4 regions of the Bacillus sp. iso_77 genome follow, and region 1 is predicted to be linked to each of the others. Evidence: riboswitches for the same ligand, from Rfam matches in the RefSeq annotation. Region 1 holds a riboswitch; each other region holds the start of a gene.
The links. A riboswitch is a leader RNA that binds a small molecule or an ion and turns the genes downstream of it on or off. The one in region 1 is predicted to bind S-adenosylmethionine.
Positions count from the first base shown of each region.

Region 1 (4,596 bases):
AACTCGTCACTCCTTTACAGTTTGCTGGAATAATGCGACGAGGTCAGACGCTGTTTCCACTGCTTGATATTGTTTGATGAATGTTTTTCCTAGTGTAAGTGCTGCTTTTTTCTGCTGAAGCCTTCTAGAATGTGATGGAATCGCATCGAGATCAGCCGCATGCGCAAGACCGATGGTTCGGCGAACAAGCTCACAGCCAGCAAAGCCGGTGGCTTCTTTTAAAATACGGTCAAAGGTTGTTTCTAAAAAGCTGTCCGATACACTAAACGCTTCAATACTGTCTTCTTTCCATGCTTTTGTGAACACTTCTTTGAATGTTGCCCACACATTGACGACATGATCAAACAGGTGCTGCTGATCCTGCTCATTCTCATGAGATAAAGCATTTATGAACAGATTGGCAATAAAGTGACCGATATCGAATCCGAAAGGACCGTAAAAAGCGAACTCTGGATCAATGATTTTCGTTTCCGTTTCGTTTGCAAAAATACTGCCTGTATGAAGATCTCCATGTACCAGTGTTTCAGCAGAGGTTAAGAAGATCCGTTTCAATTCGGCTGCTTTTGCTTGCAGTTCAAGATCAGCCCATAGTGCTTGTGCCTCTTCTCTTAATTCCTCTTCGAAGTCATTCGTTTCGCTGTCAAAGAAAGGATCTGTGAAAACGAGTTTTTCTGTAATGTCACAAAGATCAGGGTTCGTAAACTGCTTCACGAATTGTTTTTTGATTTTGGGATTTGTGGCAAAGTCAGACGTGTAAAATAGTGTTTTGCCTAAAAATTCTCCGACATGATCTGATAAATACGGATAATGTTTTCCGGCAATTAGCCCTTTTCTGACGATTTCAAGGTGTGATAGATCCTCCATTGCCGTCACTGCAAGAGCTGTATCCGAATAATAGACGGCTGGTACAAGATGAGGTGCATACTCTGACTGCTTGATGAGTGCTGCACTTTCAATTCTTGCACGATCTAATGTCAGCGGCCAGCTTTCTCCAACGACCTTTGCGTAAGGAAGGGCCTGCTTGATAATCAGTCCTTTTGCTTGTTTGTGATCATAAATATGAAAGACGTAATTTAAATTTCCGTCACCGATTTCAGTACATGTCAAATGACTGCTCTCCTGAATCAAGCCAAGTCTAATGGCAAGTGCAACTGCCGAACTTTCTGTTAATTCTTCATATGATGCCGTAAGTGTAACCAATTGTTTCCCCTCCAAATCATATAAAAAAGCCTCTTTCTCCTGAGAGAAAGAGGCTTGATGGCGTGTATGCTCGAAGCCTCTCTTATCTCTCAGCACATACGTCTGATGGAATTAGCACCGTGCCCTATAAGACAATGAATTGTCTTGGCGCTGTACTTGCTGCGCCCCACTTCACAGTGGTATTAACGGTCGGTTGCTGTTGGGGTCAAAAGGCCAAATCCCTCGCCCAACTCTCGATAAGAGAAATCAATATGTAATTGTTTCATGTCTGCTTGCATTTCTTAATTCTAGATATTATCAGAGCTGCAGTTCACATGTCAATCTTTTTTCAAAATTGCTTTACAATTCATAAAACAATCCATTACAGTGATTGTATTGTCACGTAACTTGAATAGAAGGTGAAAAAATGGAATTCCAGCAATCGGATGTATTGAAACATTTACCGAAACAATTTTTTGCGTCGCTTGTACAAAAAGTACAGAAAAAAGTGCAGGAAGGGGCAGATGTGATTAATTTAGGTCAAGGAAATCCTGATCAGCCCACTCCTCCACATATTGTGAAAGCGATGCAGGAAGCGGTAGCAAAACCTGAAAATCATCAATACTCCTCATTCCGCGGGACAGCGAAACTAAAAAAAGCTGCAGCTGCTTTTTATGAAAGAGAATATGGCGTCACGCTTGACCCAAAGACAGAGATTGCCATCTTATTTGGAGGGAAAGCGGGACTAGTCGAATTGCCGCAATGTTTACTGAATCCAGGTGATACGCTGCTTGTTCCAGATCCGGGCTATCCTGATTACTGGTCAGGCGCTGTGCTTGCCGGAGCTCGCATGGTCACAATGCCTCTTCTTGAACAAAATGATTTTTTACCTGACTACCACAAATTGTCAGAGCAGGATAAGAATCAAGCAAAATTGATGTACTTAAATTACCCAAATAATCCGACTGGTGCGACTGCAACCCGGACATTTTTTGAAGATACTGTTGCGTTTGCGAATGAAAATAAGATGTGTGTAGTCCATGATTTTGCATATGGCGGCATAGGATTTGACGGCGAAAAGCCCCTTAGTTTCCTGCAAATAGACGGAGCAAAAGAGACAGGTATTGAAATCTATACATTGTCCAAAACGTATAATATGGCTGGTTGGAGAGTCGGTTTTGCAGCAGGGAATGCCTCTGTTATCGAAGCCATTGAGCTTTATCAGGATCACCTGTTTGTGTCACTGTTTAAAGCAACTCAAGATGCAGCAGCAGAAGCACTTTTAAGCGATCAAACGTGCGTACAAGTACAAAATGATCGGTACGAAAAAAGACGAAACACTTGGATTGCTGCATGCAAAGAGATTGGCTGGGACGTCAGTGCGCCAAAGGGCTCGTTTTTTGCTTGGTTAAAGGTGCCTGAAGGGTATACATCGGAAACTTTTTCTGATGTATTATTAGAAAAAGCACATGTTGTTGTTGCACCCGGGAATGGCTTTGGTGCTCACGGTGAAGGCTACGTCAGAGTCGGACTTTTAACAAGTGAGGAGCGGCTAAAGGAAGCCGCTGATCGTATCGCTGCCTTGCAGTTATTTGAAAAAAAGCCATTGACAACGTAAAAAAATGGTGCGATAATTCAGGCAATATTTAAGAAAATTGAATATTCTTATCAAGAGTAGGCAGAGGGACTAGCCCAATGAAGCCCGGCAACCGACTTCCATGAAGCACGGTGCTAATTCTTGCAGCAAGCGCTGAGAGATAAGATTCGGATGAATGAGACGAAACCTCTTTAACGCGCTGATCAAGCACTTAAAGAGGTTTTTTTATTGACCATATACAGGACGCAATCGAAAGGGGATTCCTAGTGAGTGAACTACTGGCAACATACGTACTAACACATCTAGAGGATGAACAAATAGACCGAAAAGCAGAGCAGATCGCACTTGGGTTAACGGTCGGGTCATGGACGGACTTGCCGCAGCTCAAAAAGGAGCAGCTGAAAAAACATAAAGGCCGTGTGGTGAGCGTAAAAGAACAGTCTCCCGCAAATGGTAGTCTGTATCAAACAGAGGTGACCATTGCTTATCCTGAGGCGAACTTTTCAGCTGATATACCAGCGGTGTTGACGACGATTTTTGGAAAGCTTTCACTGGATGGGAAAGTAAAGCTCGTCGATATCGAATTTTCGGAAAGGTTTAAAAGCTGTCTGCCAGGACCGGTATTTGGCATTGAGGGGATACGAAAGAAAGTAGGCGTGTTTGATCGGCCGCTATTGATGAGTATATTTAAAGGCGTGATCGGTCGTGATATGGAGGATTTAAAAGAACAGCTCCGCTTACAGGCTTTAGGTGGAGTAGACTTCATCAAAGATGATGAGATTTTATTTGAAAGCCCATTAGCCCCTTTTGAAGATCGAATCAAGGAAGGAAAAAAGATATTAAAAGAAACATATGAAGAGACAGGACATCGCACGCTTTATGCTGTTAATTTAACTGGTAGAACTTTTGATTTGAAAGATCGAGCAAGAAAGGCAGCCGAACTCGGGGCTGATGCGCTTTTATTCAACGTTTTTGCGTATGGACTTGATGTCATGCAAAGCTTGGCTGAAGATCCAGAGATCCCATTGCCGATCATGGCACATCCGGCAGTGAGCGGTGCAATGACATCATCTCCAGACTATGGATTCTCGCATTCTCTTCTTTTAGGCAAATTAAATCGATATGCTGGTGCTGATTTAAGTCTTTTTCCCTCTCCTTATGGATCAGTCGCCCTTCCGAAAAAAGATGCCATTGGCATTTTCGAAGCATGTGTGAAAGAGGATACAGTTCAACAAACATTTCCTGTCCCTTCAGCAGGCATTCACCCGGGAATGGTGCCGATCTTAATCAAAGATTTTGGACTTGATCATGTCATTAATGCAGGCGGGGGAATTCACGGACATCCGCGGGGAGCAATTGGAGGAGGGAAAGCCTTTCGTTCGATCATTGATGCGGTGGTCAAAAAAGAGTCTATCGAAGAAAAAGCATCAACTTGTCAAGACTTACAAGCAGCACTTGATCTTTGGGGAAGGGTAGCAGAATAAATGAAAAAACCAATTGTATGTTGTGATTTTGATGGTACGATTACGAAAAATGATAATATCATTCGCATCATGAAACAGTTTGCTCCGAAAGAATGGACGAAATGGAAGGATGGTGTTCTAGCAAAAGAGATCACGATCCAAGAAGGCGTCGGGCAGATGTTTCAGTTACTGACGAGTGATCAGAAAGAAGCCATTCGGTCATTTATTTTAGAGGATACAGAGATTCGTGAAGGATTTGAACAGTTTGTCGATGATGTCAAAAAAGCAGACATTCCTTTCTATGTACTCAGCGGCGGTATGGACTTTTTTGTCTATCCTATCCTTGAAGGGATTGTC
Region 1 covers NZ_CM149683.1:1,281,061-1,285,656, forward strand. Annotated here, with positions in the region: gene mtnK (S-methyl-5-thioribose kinase) at 7-1,200, opposite strand; gene AC0VYC_RS06500 (pyridoxal phosphate-dependent aminotransferase) at 1,607-2,797, shown strand; SAM riboswitch class I at 2,842-2,943, shown strand; gene mtnW (2,3-diketo-5-methylthiopentyl-1-phosphate enolase) at 3,043-4,260, shown strand; gene AC0VYC_RS06510 (2-hydroxy-3-keto-5-methylthiopentenyl-1-phosphate phosphatase) at 4,261-4,596, shown strand, end outside.

Region 2 (4,596 bases), 1.5 Mb from region 1:
TGTTACGTTCCATCCAACAGTTTCTTCTGTTAGAATCCCTTCTTTTCTCCGTTCCTCAGGCACAAGGGCAATACCCGCTCTCACAGCGTGATGAGGCGACTTGATATGAATGGTTTGACCATGCAGCTGCACAGTGCCTGATTTTTTTTCTGAGGCGCCGAATAGGGCTTTGCACAATTCTGTTTTACCAGCACCGACTAGTCCTGCAATCCCGAGAATTTCTCCTTTTTTCACATGAAGATGAATGTTGTTTAATTTATGTTGGTCATGCAACTCTTTCACATCAAGCACAATCGGTGCATCCTCAAGCGTTGTACGAGATGGGAATTGATCCTCTAATGGCGCGCCAAGCATTTCTTCAATGACCTGCTTTGGATCTGTTTCTTTAATGAGGTGCGCCGCCACATCAGTTCCATTCTTCATCACAGTCAGTTCATCACAGATGTTGAAAATCTCCGGCATGCGATGCGAGATAAAAATGATGCCTGTGCCGTTCTTTTTCAATTGATGAATCATTGAGAATAACTTGCTTGTTTCTGCATGACTAAGTGGAGCGGTTGGTTCATCTAAAATTAAAATGCTGCATTTGATCGACACAGCCTTGGCAATGAGCACCATTTGTTTTTCTGCCAGTGTCAAATCACTCACAAGACGCTTCGTTGAGATGTCAATGTCCATCTCTTGTAACAGCTGTGCTGCCTTGCGGTGAATCTCTTTCCAACAGACGAATGGTTTTTTCTCCATTTCATGAATCATCATATTTTCGCCAACACTTAAATAAGGCACGAGAGCTGTATCCACTTCTTGATGGACGGTCTGCACACCGTATGAGGCCGCATCCTTCGGTGTATGAATGGTCGCCGCCTCGCCATTGATGTGGATGGTTCCTTCAAAATGTGAATGAGCACCAGAGAGAACTTTCATTAACGTTGACTTCCCAGCGCCGTTCGCCCCAATCAGGGCATGGACTGTGCCTTTTTTTAATGTGAAATTTGCTTGATCTAACGCTTTGACTCCTGGGAATTCAATCGAAATGTTTTTCATATGAACAAGCGGCGTTGTCATAGGTGTCCTCCTTCTCTCCTGATCGTCAATTGAAAAACGAAACACCCTCTATGAAAAGAGAGTGCACGTTGTTTATTTTGCATAATGCTTCTTCAAGGTCTTCATCCAGTCTTCTTCAAAAGCAGTCGATGATCCGAATCCTTTTACTTCATCTGCAAGATTGACCATATTGATGGCCTTTCCTGCATCCTGAAGCTGCTTTTGTGAAATGAGAGAGGCCTCAAGGTCATAGGAAGATGGCGTTTTCTCGCCAGCTAGTTTCTTCGCAAGAATCCTTACGTCGATTGCGCCAATGAGCTTCGGATCGACAGCGGCAGTGTACTTCCAAGGGCTGTCTTTCGCAGTCATTTCTTGCAGATCGGCATTAGACACATCAATACCGTATATTTTCACTTCGGTTCTTCCTGCTTCTTTTAAAGCTCTTGCGGCACCAATCGCAAATGCATCCCACGTGGCAAAAATCGCATCCAGTTTACCCTTTGGATATTTATTTAGCATAGCCGCAACCGCATTTTGTGTTTGAACTGATGTATCAGAGGCCGCAACGCCAAATCGGTCAAGTTCCTTGATTCCTGTATGCTGTTTGAGCGTTTCTTGGTACACCTTGTTTCGTCTCACCATTGGAGGGAATCCGTCTACCCAAAGATACGCAATATTTGCTTTCCCTTTAAAATCAGCCACGAGTGCATCTAATGATTTTTTCGCTAATTGCTCGTCATCTTGAGACGTCACTGTGACCCCTTTGATGTCCTTCAGCTTCGGATTTGAATCAAACGCCACAACTGGAATGCCTTTCGCTGTGATCTTCTTCACATCAGCGACTGTCGCCTCATCATCCCCATGAGAGATGATAAAGCCATCATAGTTTTCTTCTAGTGCTTGAGAAATGGCATCATGAAACTTCGCCGTATCACCATTTGCCGTGTAGACATCTACTGTAAAGCCTAGCGCTTCACCTTCTGCCTTCGTTCCTGCTAAAAACTGAGCAGTATGATCGTCCCCGCCAATTTTACGGATGACTTTAATTTTTGCTCCCTGTCCTTTTGCAAATCGCTTCGGGACATTGTCAAAGGAGACCTTTTCGTTTGCACTAGCCTTTGAGCCTGCGCTTGATCCCGTACCGCAACCAGATAATAGCACGGTCAGGACCGTCAATAATACAAGAGATGATGTCCAATATTTACGTTTCATTGCTGTTCCTCCTCAAGTTGTTTTATTTTTCACATCGGAAAACTAGGTAAAGAAGTGGAAATATGCCTGTGAACCCAGTCTTTTGATTCTAAAAAAAGAGATCAAAAAAAGCCTCTCTTGATAAAGAGAGGCTTGATCACCGTTGCATGAAACATGTATCGGGAAGTCTTCCTCTCTTATCTGTCAAAGCTGTAACAGCTTTGCAGGAATTAGCACCAATTTCTTAAATAGAAACGGTTGCTGGGCGTCATAGGGCCAGTCCCTCTGCCTCTCTTGATAAGAGATCCGTTATGAAATTTGTTTTAGTTGAAATGTCTTCTTTACTTTAATGTGATGTCTCATCAATGTCAATGACTTTTTTGAAAATTTCTAAAATGATCATTTGCACCGAATGCCTTGTTTAACTGCCGATGATTTTCTTAGCAGGTGATGATGCCTTAAGACGGAAATCATATTTTTTCTCATTCACAAATTGGGGATTGAGGTGTGCTGATCCTTTATCTTGACCGCTTTTCGAGCGATACGTTTTGTAGCCTTCCAGCCATTTCCCGCGCCATACCCACTGTGAGGCTTTTGCACCTTTGCGGTCATCGTAGACATTCTTTTGGAATGTATTCTTCTTGTTCACTTCGTAAAGATTCACGACTAAGTAATGCGAAGCACTGGCTGTCATGATATTATTCGTGATTCGATTGTTCACCGATTGATATTGCATGAGCAATTGACCGCCTTCTAAGCCGGCTGTGTCATTTTTGTACAAAATGTTATGGGAGATGGTCGTGTTTGTGGTTCCGCCCCGCTTCTTGTCATAGCCGCCGATGGAGATGCCTGTATAACGATTTAAATATACTTGATTGTGCTCAATGCGAATGCGTTCGGCCATCTTCCCTTTATGTTCACTTGTGACCTCAATCCCAAGGTCATTATGATGGCTGATGTTATGATCAATCACGATGTCTTTCCCGCCATCCACATAGATTCCTCCTGCGGAGATGTCCTTGCCGTACGCTGGATTCCCAACACTCGTAATCTCATAAACTTTGTTTCTAGATACGACACCATTTCGCACTTGATCATACTTTTTAGAAGGTGCGACATTCTCAAAACCAATTAAATCAATCCCGATATTGTCCGTATGCCGGACTGTATTATGTGTCACGCGGAATTTTTTCACGTTTCCGTTTAGCACAAGGGCTTCACTAAAACCTAGCTTTAACTTTTCCACAGTGTTTCCTTTGATTTCGATGTCTTCAATGGCTGCAGGTGCTTTCGTTCCATAGACCGCAATGCCATGAGCATTCCCATTTTGATGTGTCGTCTGAATGTCGTACACACGGTTGTTAAGCAGTTTGACGCCTTTGCCGCTTCCTGTGATGAATATACCGATGGGTGTCACATCTTCTTTATTCGTTTTAATATGACCGACTGTCAAACCTTTCAGGGTGATATAGCTTTTTTGATCAAGCTTCACGAGACCTCCGTCTGCTTGATTTCCTTTAAGAGATGCTCCGCTAATGACAGGCTTCTCTTTTCCATACGCTTGAAAAACAACTGGTGCTTTCTTTGTTCCAGAATGGCGGACAATCAATCTCTCTTTGTATGTACCGCCTCTCATATAAACTGTTGTCCCAGCTTTCGCGATACTTGCCGCTTTTTTCAGCGTACGGAAAGGCTTTTGCTTTGTCCCTGGATGTTTGTCGTTCCCATTTGCTGCGACGTAATAGGCAGTACCTTGCTTCGCACCAGCCTCCTCCGTCATCGCTTGACAGCCAAAACTAATGGCGGTCATCAATAAAATCAATAAGGCGCCTGATATCATTCGTTTCATCTCGTTGTTTGCTCCCTTCCACTCTCTTCTACCTTTATCGGTTAAAAAAAAGAGGATTAAAATATGGCAATGCCCCTTGCAATGTACTAGTCAAAAGGTGTATGGTTGAAAGAATATCTTACAGGAAAACAAATCGCTTTTAAATTGTCAGATTAATCAGTTAATAATGAAATTGGATTTTATTTCTAAGGGGAAACTTCAGTAAAACCACGACAGAGAGGAGGAAAGCGCTTTAACAGATTTTTCTTGTCTGAATTCCAGAAAACCTATTGCTAATATTTTGTGAAGGTATAGAATAGAATCATAATTATTTCATATTATTAGAATTTTCAAATAATCAAACAGCAAGGAGATTTACGATGCCAAAACAACCCATCCGCGTTGAACTTAGTTCAACAAAAAAACCAAAACCTCAATCTGATCAACTTGAATTCGGAAAAATCTTCACAGACCACATGTTTGTGATGGATTATTCAATTGATAAAGGCTGGTATGATCCGAGAATTATTCCT
Region 2 covers NZ_CM149683.1:3,480,850-3,485,445, forward strand. Annotated here, with positions in the region: gene AC0VYC_RS17940 (sugar ABC transporter ATP-binding protein) at 1-1,065, opposite strand, end outside; gene AC0VYC_RS17945 (sugar ABC transporter substrate-binding protein) at 1,138-2,256, opposite strand; SAM riboswitch class I at 2,430-2,539, opposite strand; gene AC0VYC_RS17950 (right-handed parallel beta-helix repeat-containing protein) at 2,657-4,084, opposite strand; gene AC0VYC_RS17955 (branched-chain amino acid aminotransferase) at 4,444-4,596, shown strand, end outside.
Region 2: linked by a shared signal. The riboswitch ahead of AC0VYC_RS17945 (sugar ABC transporter substrate-binding protein) and the one ahead of mtnW (2,3-diketo-5-methylthiopentyl-1-phosphate enolase) in region 1 are both predicted to bind S-adenosylmethionine.

Region 3 (4,596 bases), 200 kb from region 1:
AAATCGCTTCCTTTGGTCCAGCATAACGCATGGCAGCAGGAAAAACACCTAAAAAGACGCGGTCTTTCGGGTAATAACCGTTCAGTAACACTTGATAGCTTTTCATTCTTACATCTGCTGGAATATCATCAGATTTTGTTTCACCAACAAGTGGATTTAGAAATAGACCATCCACTGTTTCCAGTGCTGTCTTTTGAATGTATTCATGCGCACGATGGACTGGGTTTCTCGTTTGGAAACCAACAATGGTTTTCCAGCCGTTTTCTTTAAAATGTTTTCTTGTTTCTTCTGGCTCATACGTAAATTGCGGGAAAGGTTTTTCACTGCGTTTCGTCAGTGTAATTTTACCACCAATATACGTATCACCGCGTTCAAATAATTTTTTCACGCCTGGGTGATTGCGGTCATCTGTTTTATACACATTCACTGCTTCTTTTTCCTTATCAGGTGTGTATTGATCTTCCACCTCAATGACCCCGTATACTGTTCCATTATACGATAGACGAACAATGTCACCTTGATTGATCTCCGCTGCTTTTTCCTTTGTGACAGGCAAAGTAATCGGAAGAGACCAAACGACACCACTTGCTAGTCGCATACTGCTGACAACTGCTTCATAATCAGCTTTCGTTAAAAACCCTTCAATTGGACTATACCCGCCAATGGCGATGAGTTCAAGGTCTGCAAAAGAGATGGCATCCAGCTCAATTTCTTTCGCAGCTGTGCTTAGATCAAATTCTTCATTTACTCGATTAATTAATACGCCACCATGTGGTGTTAAACTCATTTGTTCATCTTCCTCTCAATGTTCATATTTATTAGATGTTAATAGTCGGATTTATATTTAAATCCCGCCGCCCTGTTCATGAATCGAGCTGCTCTCATTTTTAACTGCCTTCATAAGACTCAGTGCACCTAGTGAAGCAAGCAGTACACTCATCATGATAAAGATAGAGTAATAGTCTCCTTTTAAGAAAAGGCTTACCAACAAATAAGATAGACTAAGTGATAAGAAAGGTGACACAACCCATACCTTCAGCATTTTTTTCACAACATGTTTATGAAAAATGTTCGGTCCACCCTTTGCCATACCAAGCCCAATAATGGACGAGGAGGTAATTTGAGTAAGGGGAACAGGGAGTCCGAATATAGAGCTGACGATGACAAGTCCTGCACCGGTGCTCGATAATAGAATGCCTTCACCCGTTTGATAGCGTGTAATTTTCTTTCCGTTTGTTTCTAGTACCCTTCTTCCTAGAAGCAGCGCCCCAATGGCCACAAAGATTCCGCCGTAAAGGGTTCCTTGCCCGACTGATAAAACACCTGATGCGACAAGCGGGCCGACCGCATTGGCGACATTGTTCATGCCGGCTGAAAATGCTTCTAAAAACCCACTGATAATCAAAACAACAGATAAGATCAATGTACCTTTTTTGGATAATGTCCGTTTAGGGAACAATCTGATGATTTTGACAACAGCAAAGGTAAAAACAAAGGCAACAATCGGAATAATCACCCAAAAAGAGACAATGACTAAGATCGATTTCACATACAGCACTTTATATGCGGCTGCCACACCGACCACAGCTCCTACTGTGACCTCACTTGTGGATAAAGGAATGGCCAAGAGGTTCGCTATGAAAAGTGATAATGCGGCCGAGCCAATGATGATACACACAATTTCAAGTGTGATGACAGATTCAGGCATAATCCCGGAGCTGATCGTTTTGACGACCTCGCCGCCGCCAATCACTGAACCTGCTAATATTCCAACTGCACAAACGCTGAGCGCGTATATTGGCTTTTTGATCGCACCTGAACCATATGCGATGCCCATCGAAGCGGCTGCTCCGCTTGCGCCAATATTTAAAGCAAAGAATAAGCTAAATAAAATTGCGGCGATTTCCATACATTATGCTCCCTTACTCATGTAATCCGCACTCAGTCTTTGCTGTCCCTGACCATCTTCCAGAACGCAAATCATCAGCAGTAAATGCCGGCTGTGTACAAGGTGCACACCCGATGCTTGGATATCCTTGGTCATGCAGCGGATTATAAGTAAGATCCTCTCTAGACGCATATCTCCATATGTCCTTCCACGTCCAGTGGATGAGCGGACATACTTTGACTGATTGGAATTTTTCATCCTTATTTAAGAAGTTCGTACCTGCTCGTTTAGGCGACTGCTCTCTTCTTAAACCAGACAGCCATGCCGGATAGCCAGATAGTGCCTCTTGCAATGGAATGACCTTTCTCATATGACAGCAGCTTTGAGGATTCGTTTCCCATAATTTATCACCATGCTGCTCATTCTGCTCTTCCACCGTCAGCTCAGGTGTTTTCAGCACGATGTCTAAACCAGGATATCTTTCCTTAACTGCATCAATGGTGTCGTATGTTTCCTTGAAATGCAGACCTGTATCTAAAAAGACAATTCTTGCATCTTTTTTTACTTTCGCAATAAGATCGATCAGGACAATGCCCTCAATGCCAAAACTGCATGCATAAACGAGCTGATCACCATAGTGGCCGTACGCCCATTTCAGCACAGATAGGGCCCCTTTATACAAATCGTCCTCTTGAAATGTAATGGACGGCTCTTGCCAATTTTCATAAGTTAACATTGTTTCTCCCCTTCCGGAGTACTGCTTCTATTGCTATTCTCCGCACTACTTTAATCTGATTTTTTCATTTTTTTCCACTTGAATCACTTGACCGTCCTGAACGATCAACGTAATTGAACCGAATTTCATATCCCCAATCAGCTCTTGCATATGCTTCACTAAGTCCTCATCCTGGTTTTGTTTCAGTTCCATCTCCTCTTCCTCCTCACCGTTAAAATAAAAAAACTTTCTTTCAGTCCGAAAGAAAGATGAGGAAGCTCACGATTTCCTTATCTTTCAAAATAGAATCATTTTGCAGGAAGTAGCACCTTGCAAATCGCAGGTTGCCGGGCTTCATCGGGCCAGTCCCTCCACCTCTCTGGATAAGAGTTTTAATTTGTATTAAATATTAACACAATTCAAACAAAAGTCAACCCGACTTTATTGATAGGATTAGTTTTTATTTAAATTTGAGTCTATTTTACTATTTTTAACCAAATAAAAAGCTGTGCAGTGCAGCACAGCTTTTTTAAAACAAGACAAGCTTTTTAGACCGTTTCTTCCATCCAAGATTCAGACGAAGGATCCTGTCTCCAGCGTTTTAGTTTATTCATAGCAGAAGGCTCAATTGCTTTTAGCTCAAGTGCCACTTCTGTCAGTGTGTCATAGTCTGTCAGCGTGACATAGGGAATGTTTTTCTCTTGAAAAGCCGCAGCTGCTTTTGGCAGTCCATAAGTGAAGATCGCAACAACTCCGAGTACGTCACAGCCTTCTTCTTCTAGCGCAGCCACAACTTCAAGAACGCTGCCTCCAGTTGAGATGAGGTCTTCTACGACAACCACCTTTTGTCCAGGTGATACGGCTCCTTCAATTTGATTTCCTTTTCCGTGTGCTTTTGGTTTACTTCTTACATAACACATCGGTACATTCAGACGATCAGCTGCTAATGCCGCATGAGGAATGCCAGCTGTAGCTGTACCTGCGACAACTTCCGCTCCTTCAAAATGAGTGAGAATCAAGTCTTTTAAACCTTCCGCAATGTCCCCTCTGACCTCAGGATAAGACAAGGTGAGGCGATTGTCACAGTAAATCGGTGATTTGATACCGCTCGCCCATGTAAATGGTTCGTCTGGTTTTAAAGAGACAGCTTTGATTTGTAATAAATGCTTCGCGATTTTCGTTTTCATCCGGCAGTCACTCCCACTCTTTCAAAATTTGTTGATAAGCTTCCACTGGGTTTGTGGCTTTTGTGATCGATCTTCCCACAACAATCTGTGAAACACCCTGTTCTTTGGCAAAGGCAGGTGTCGCCACACGCTTTTGGTCATCCGTTTGATCATTTGGTAAGCGAATTCCTGGTGTCACAGTGAGAAAGGAAGGAGAGATTTGTTCATGAAGCTGTTTTGATTCATGAACAGAGCACACCACACCATCAAGTCCACTTTCATATGCCAATTGTCCATAATGAAGCACAGCCTCTTGCAATGGGCGGTCAATTAGTAATTCTTTTTTCATCATATCTTCTGACGTGCTTGTCAGCTGGGTCACTGCAATAATGCCTGGGCGATTTTGCCCGGCAGGGGTTCCGCTTTCAAGCCCCTCTATGGCCGCCTGCATCATTCTTTTCCCGCCGGCTGCATGCACATTCACCAAATCAACACCAAGTGCAGCAAGCCTGTTCATCGCTTTTTGCACAGTTGTTGGAATGTCATGAAGCTTCAGATCAAGGAAAATACGGCAATTTTTTTCTTTCAGTGCATCAATAATGGCAGGACCTTCTTGGTAAAACAGCTCCATGCCGACCTTTACGAATAATGGAGTGCCTTCAAAACGATCTATAAAGGCGTGCGCCTCCTGTCCTGACGGAAAATCAAGCGCGATGATGGGCAAGTGCTTCATGTTTCCAGCTCCTTCCGATGCATTCCTCTACAGATGAATACCCATAAGCCGCTAACACATTCGGCAGTTCATCAATGATTTCCGGGCAAATAAA
Region 3 covers NZ_CM149683.1:1,480,754-1,485,349, reverse strand. Annotated here, with positions in the region: gene sat (sulfate adenylyltransferase) at 1-787, opposite strand, end outside; gene AC0VYC_RS07535 (inorganic phosphate transporter) at 845-1,909, opposite strand; gene AC0VYC_RS07530 (phosphoadenylyl-sulfate reductase) at 1,923-2,624, opposite strand; gene AC0VYC_RS07525 (YezD family protein) at 2,670-2,816, opposite strand; SAM riboswitch class I at 2,891-2,993, opposite strand; gene pyrE (orotate phosphoribosyltransferase) at 3,152-3,790, opposite strand; gene pyrF (orotidine-5'-phosphate decarboxylase) at 3,798-4,502, opposite strand; gene AC0VYC_RS07510 (dihydroorotate dehydrogenase) at 4,474-4,596, opposite strand, start outside.
Region 3: linked by a shared signal. The riboswitch ahead of AC0VYC_RS07525 (YezD family protein) and the one ahead of mtnW (2,3-diketo-5-methylthiopentyl-1-phosphate enolase) in region 1 are both predicted to bind S-adenosylmethionine.

Region 4 (4,596 bases), 190 kb from region 1:
TTCAGTCCATTTAATTTTTTGGTCAATTTCTCAGCATCTTTGAGCACCCGGATTCTTGCCATATCGATTCCGTCATTACTTAAGTCATAGACGATATGCCCGCTTTTGATTTTGCTGCTTTTGACGAGCTGTTCGCTGAATTGATAAACGACTTCATCTACTTTTTTGACCATAGACGAAATAACGGCTTTTTCAGCTGTATAATACTGATCGCTGTCCACGCCGATTGCGTATTTGCCTTGCGTTTGCGCTTCTTTTAATACACCAACACCCGTATAACCGGCTGCGGCATATAAAACATCTGCTTTCTTTTTAATCATGTCTTTCGCTATTTTACTGCCTTTGCCTGCATCACTAAATGTGCCAGCATACGTGGATACGACCTTGATTTTCGGATTCACAGATTTTGCGCCTTTTTGATAACCTTGTTCAAATCGGTGGATCACCTCTGCATCGACTCCGCCCACAAAACCAATAACATCACTTTTTGTTGTCATGGCAGCAAGTGCTCCCGCTAGATAGCTGCCCTGCTCTTCTTTAAAAGTCACTGATGTGACATTTTTCAATTCAGACACAGCATCAATGAGTAAAAATTGCTTTTTCGGATATTTTTTCGCTACCTTTTCTAAGTCTTCTTGCATACTGAAACCTACACCGATGATCAGGTCATTTCCATCTTTCACAAGCTCGGTCAGCCCTTTTTCATATGTATCGGTTTCTGCAATTTCTCTATAATCGAATTCAATGCCAAGCTCATCACGTGCTTTTTCTAATCCTTTAAATGATGAATCGTTAAATGATTGATCACCAAGACCATCATCCGTCAGCATGACACCAATATGCTTCGCATTTGATATCGGTGGTCCTCCCTGCTGATTGCTGCATGAGGCGAGTACCATGATCATCGCTGCCATCAGAAGTAATGAAATCTTCACTTTCATCCAAAAACACACTCCTTTTATCATCCTTACCCCTTATTTATCGGATTTGAGAGGCATTGTTTCAATGATAAAGTGAAGGATTTTCAGCTTTTTTCATGACTTTTTTCACTGAAAAAAACCATTATTTATGATAAAAATAAAAAAAGTGAGCAAATGCTCACTTTTTCTCGTATGTCCATCCTTCTTTTTGGTAAACAAGATCATTTTTCATCAGATGACCTAATGCTCGTTTGAAGGCTGCTTTGCTCATTTGAAATCTTTCTCGGATATCTTCTGGATCACTTTTATCCCCGTAAGGCATTGCACCGTTTCTCGTTCTCATGTAAGTTAAAATTTCTTCTGCATCGACAGATAATGCATCCTGTTTTCTAGGCAGCAGAGAAACGTTCACGGTTCCGTCCTCTTTCACTGCAATGACGCGTCCTGTCACGGTCGATCCTAATCTAGGCTCTTCCTTTCGTTCCGTGCGGTGGATAAACCCACGCACGCCTGTATCTGTCAGCATAAAAGAACCTGTCGCAATTAAGCGATAAATCGTTCCCGTCATTTCTTTGTTCATTAACGTTTCTGGCGCCTCAGTAAATAATTCACTGATCACATCTTCAGTGGCTGGTTTTGCGAACATTCTCCCGTAACTTGTCACTTTGAGCATACAGTATAGTTTGTCGCCTTTTTTCGGCCACGCTTCCTCAAAAGGCGGGAGGTGTTCAGTTGCAACAAGTGCATCCTTTGACAAACCTATATCGACAAAAGCACCCATATCTTCTACAACGTCTACGACTTCTACCCAATCGTATGTATGTGCATTGATTTTAGGAATTTTCATCGTCGCTGCCAGTCTTTCCTCATGATCTACATATAAGTAGACCTCTACTTCATCACGATCTCCAATATCCTCTGTCATCTCACTGCGATGTAGGAGAACAGAATCTTCGCCATCTGTTAAAAAGTAGCCGTATTCCATCTCGTTATCTATTTGCAAGGTCAGTTGCTCACCTGGTCTCATGTTCTCTTCCTTCCTATCTGCCCTTAAAAGAGCGTTCGTTCATCTTTTGATTCACTTTATTCTACTATACTTCTGTCATCATGAACATCTCTAGTTCTGTTAGCTAAAGTGGACAAACTGTACTTGAATTATACCGCATGCATCTGAACTCGCTTCGATAAAGTTTCTTCTTCCCCTATGGGCATGATAAAATAGACGCAATATCTATAGTTGGAGGTCATATGTGATGGCAAAAGAAAGTTCATTTGATATTGTATCGAAGGTGGAGCTGCCAGAAGTGCAAAACGCCATTCAAGCAGCACTGAAAGAAATTAAAAACCGTTATGATTTTAAAGGAAGTAAAAGTGATATTTCACTAGAAAAAGAAGAACTCGTTCTCATTTCTGATGATGACTTCAAGCTGGAGCAGCTAAAGGATGTCCTTGTGACAAAACTGATTAAACGAAACGTACCGACTAAAAACATTGACTACGGAAAAACAGAACATGCCCTAGGTGGAACCGTTCGCCAGCGTGCAAAGCTGATTAGCGGGATTGATAAGGACAATGCCAAAAAGATCAATGCCTTGATCAAACAATCTGGTATAAAAGTAAAGTCGCAATTTCAAGATGACCAAGTGCGTGTGACAGGAAAAAATAAAGATGATTTACAAGAAGTGATGGCGCTCATGCGCAAGGCAGATTTACCGATTGACGTCCAATTTATAAATTTTCGATAAATTTCAAATTTTCCATTGATTATTTCCGATTTTTTCGATACAGTTGATGGAAGTTCAATTCATTGACATGTTCATATCGCTTTCTTATCAAGAGAGGCAGAGGGACTGGCCCTGTGAAGCCTCAGCAACCGGTGTAGTAGAAATCTATTTTCTATGACCAAGGTGCTAAATCCAGCAAGCAACTGCTTGGAAGATAAGGAGAAGAATTTCAATACAGCCAAAAAGTCTTCTTCTTATCAGAAGGCTTTTTTTGTTACATAGAAATAAGGAGGAAACCAATGGGCCTATTACAAGACTTACAAAATCGCGTACTGATTGCTGATGGAGCAATGGGAACACTTTTATACTCTTATGGCATTGACCGCTGCTTTGAAGAATTAAATTTATCAAAAGAAGATGAAGTCAAAAGAGTGCACGAAGCATATGTGCAAGCTGGAGCGGACATTATTCAAACGAACACATACGGTGCGAATTATATTAAACTATCCCGCTACGGTTTAGAGGAAGAAACAAAACGCATCAACACAAAAGCTGTACAAATTGCCAAAGCAGCCGCTGGCTCAGCTTATGTCCTCGGAACAATCGGCGGCATTCGAACATTTAACAAAAATGCCTACTCTTTAGACGAGATTAAACGGAGCTTTAGAGAACAGCTCTATATCCTTTTAAATGAAGAGCCTGATGGGTTACTGCTTGAAACGTATTACGATATTGAAGAAGCAAAAGCCGTTCTTGAGATTGCTCGCAAAGAAACAGCGCTTCCGATTGTCATGAACGTCTCCATGCATGAGCAAGGTGTATTGCAGGACGGTACACCGCTAAAAGACGGTTTATCTGAATTATCCTCACTTGGCGCTGATGTCGTCGGCATTAACTGCCGATTAGGCCCTTATCATATGATTCAGGCACTTGAAGGCGTTCCACTTTTGCAAAATTCGCATTTATCTGTCTATCCAAACAGTAGTCTCCCCTCCCTTGAAGAAGGCAGACTCGTCTATGATACAGATAATGATTATTTCCGAAAAAGTGCACTTGAGTTTAGAAATCAAGGCGCACGAATCATTGGAGGCTGCTGCGGAACAACCCCTCAGCATATTAGCGCCATGGCTGAGGCGGTCAAAGATTTAGCACCTATCACCGAAAAAGAAGTGAAAGTATTAAAAGAAGAAATCATTTCCATCCAAGATCAACGAACAGAACCAGGTCTTGACGAGCTTGCTGTGAAAAAACGTTCGATTATCGTCGAGCTGGACCCGCCGAAGAAGCTGAACTTTGAAAAATTCCTTATCGCAGCGAACGAATTAAAAAGTGCAGGCATTGATGCCCTCACACTGGCCGATAACTCTCTAGCTACCCCGCGTATTAGCAATGTGGCATGCGGCGCTTTATTAAAACAGCAGCTTGATATGCGTTCACTTGTCCATATCACATGTCGTGATCGCAATTTGATTGGACTCCAATCCCACTTAATGGGACTGGACACGCTTGGACTAACCGATATTTTAGCCATCACAGGCGATCCGTCTAAAATTGGAGACTTCCCAGGTGCGACATCTGTGTATGATTTAACCTCCTTTGATTTGATCCGTCTGATCAAACAATTTAACGAGGGGCTATCTTTCTCTGGGAAACCGCTCGGGAAAAAGACTAATTTTTCAGTGGCTGGCGCGTTTAATCCCAATGTCCGTCATATTGATAAAGCGGTCAAACGCCTCGAGAAGAAAATCGAATATGGTGCCGATTATTTTATTTCACAACCTGTTTACTCTGAGGAACAGCTTGTGAAGATTCATGAAGAAAGCCGACATTTGGATAAACCGATTTACATCGGTATTATGCCGCTAACAAGCAGCCGAAATGCTGAGTTTATTCATCATGAAATTCCCGGCATTAAATTGTCTGACTCGATTCGTGAGATTATGGCCAAGGCA
Region 4 covers NZ_CM149683.1:1,088,368-1,092,963, reverse strand. Annotated here, with positions in the region: gene AC0VYC_RS05450 (BMP family lipoprotein) at 1-941, opposite strand, end outside; gene AC0VYC_RS05445 (CvfB family protein) at 1,099-1,947, opposite strand; gene AC0VYC_RS05440 (YajQ family cyclic di-GMP-binding protein) at 2,174-2,665, shown strand; SAM riboswitch class I at 2,747-2,865, shown strand; gene AC0VYC_RS05435 (bifunctional homocysteine S-methyltransferase/methylenetetrahydrofolate reductase) at 2,944-4,596, shown strand, end outside.
Region 4: linked by a shared signal. The riboswitch ahead of AC0VYC_RS05435 (bifunctional homocysteine S-methyltransferase/methylenetetrahydrofolate reductase) and the one ahead of mtnW (2,3-diketo-5-methylthiopentyl-1-phosphate enolase) in region 1 are both predicted to bind S-adenosylmethionine.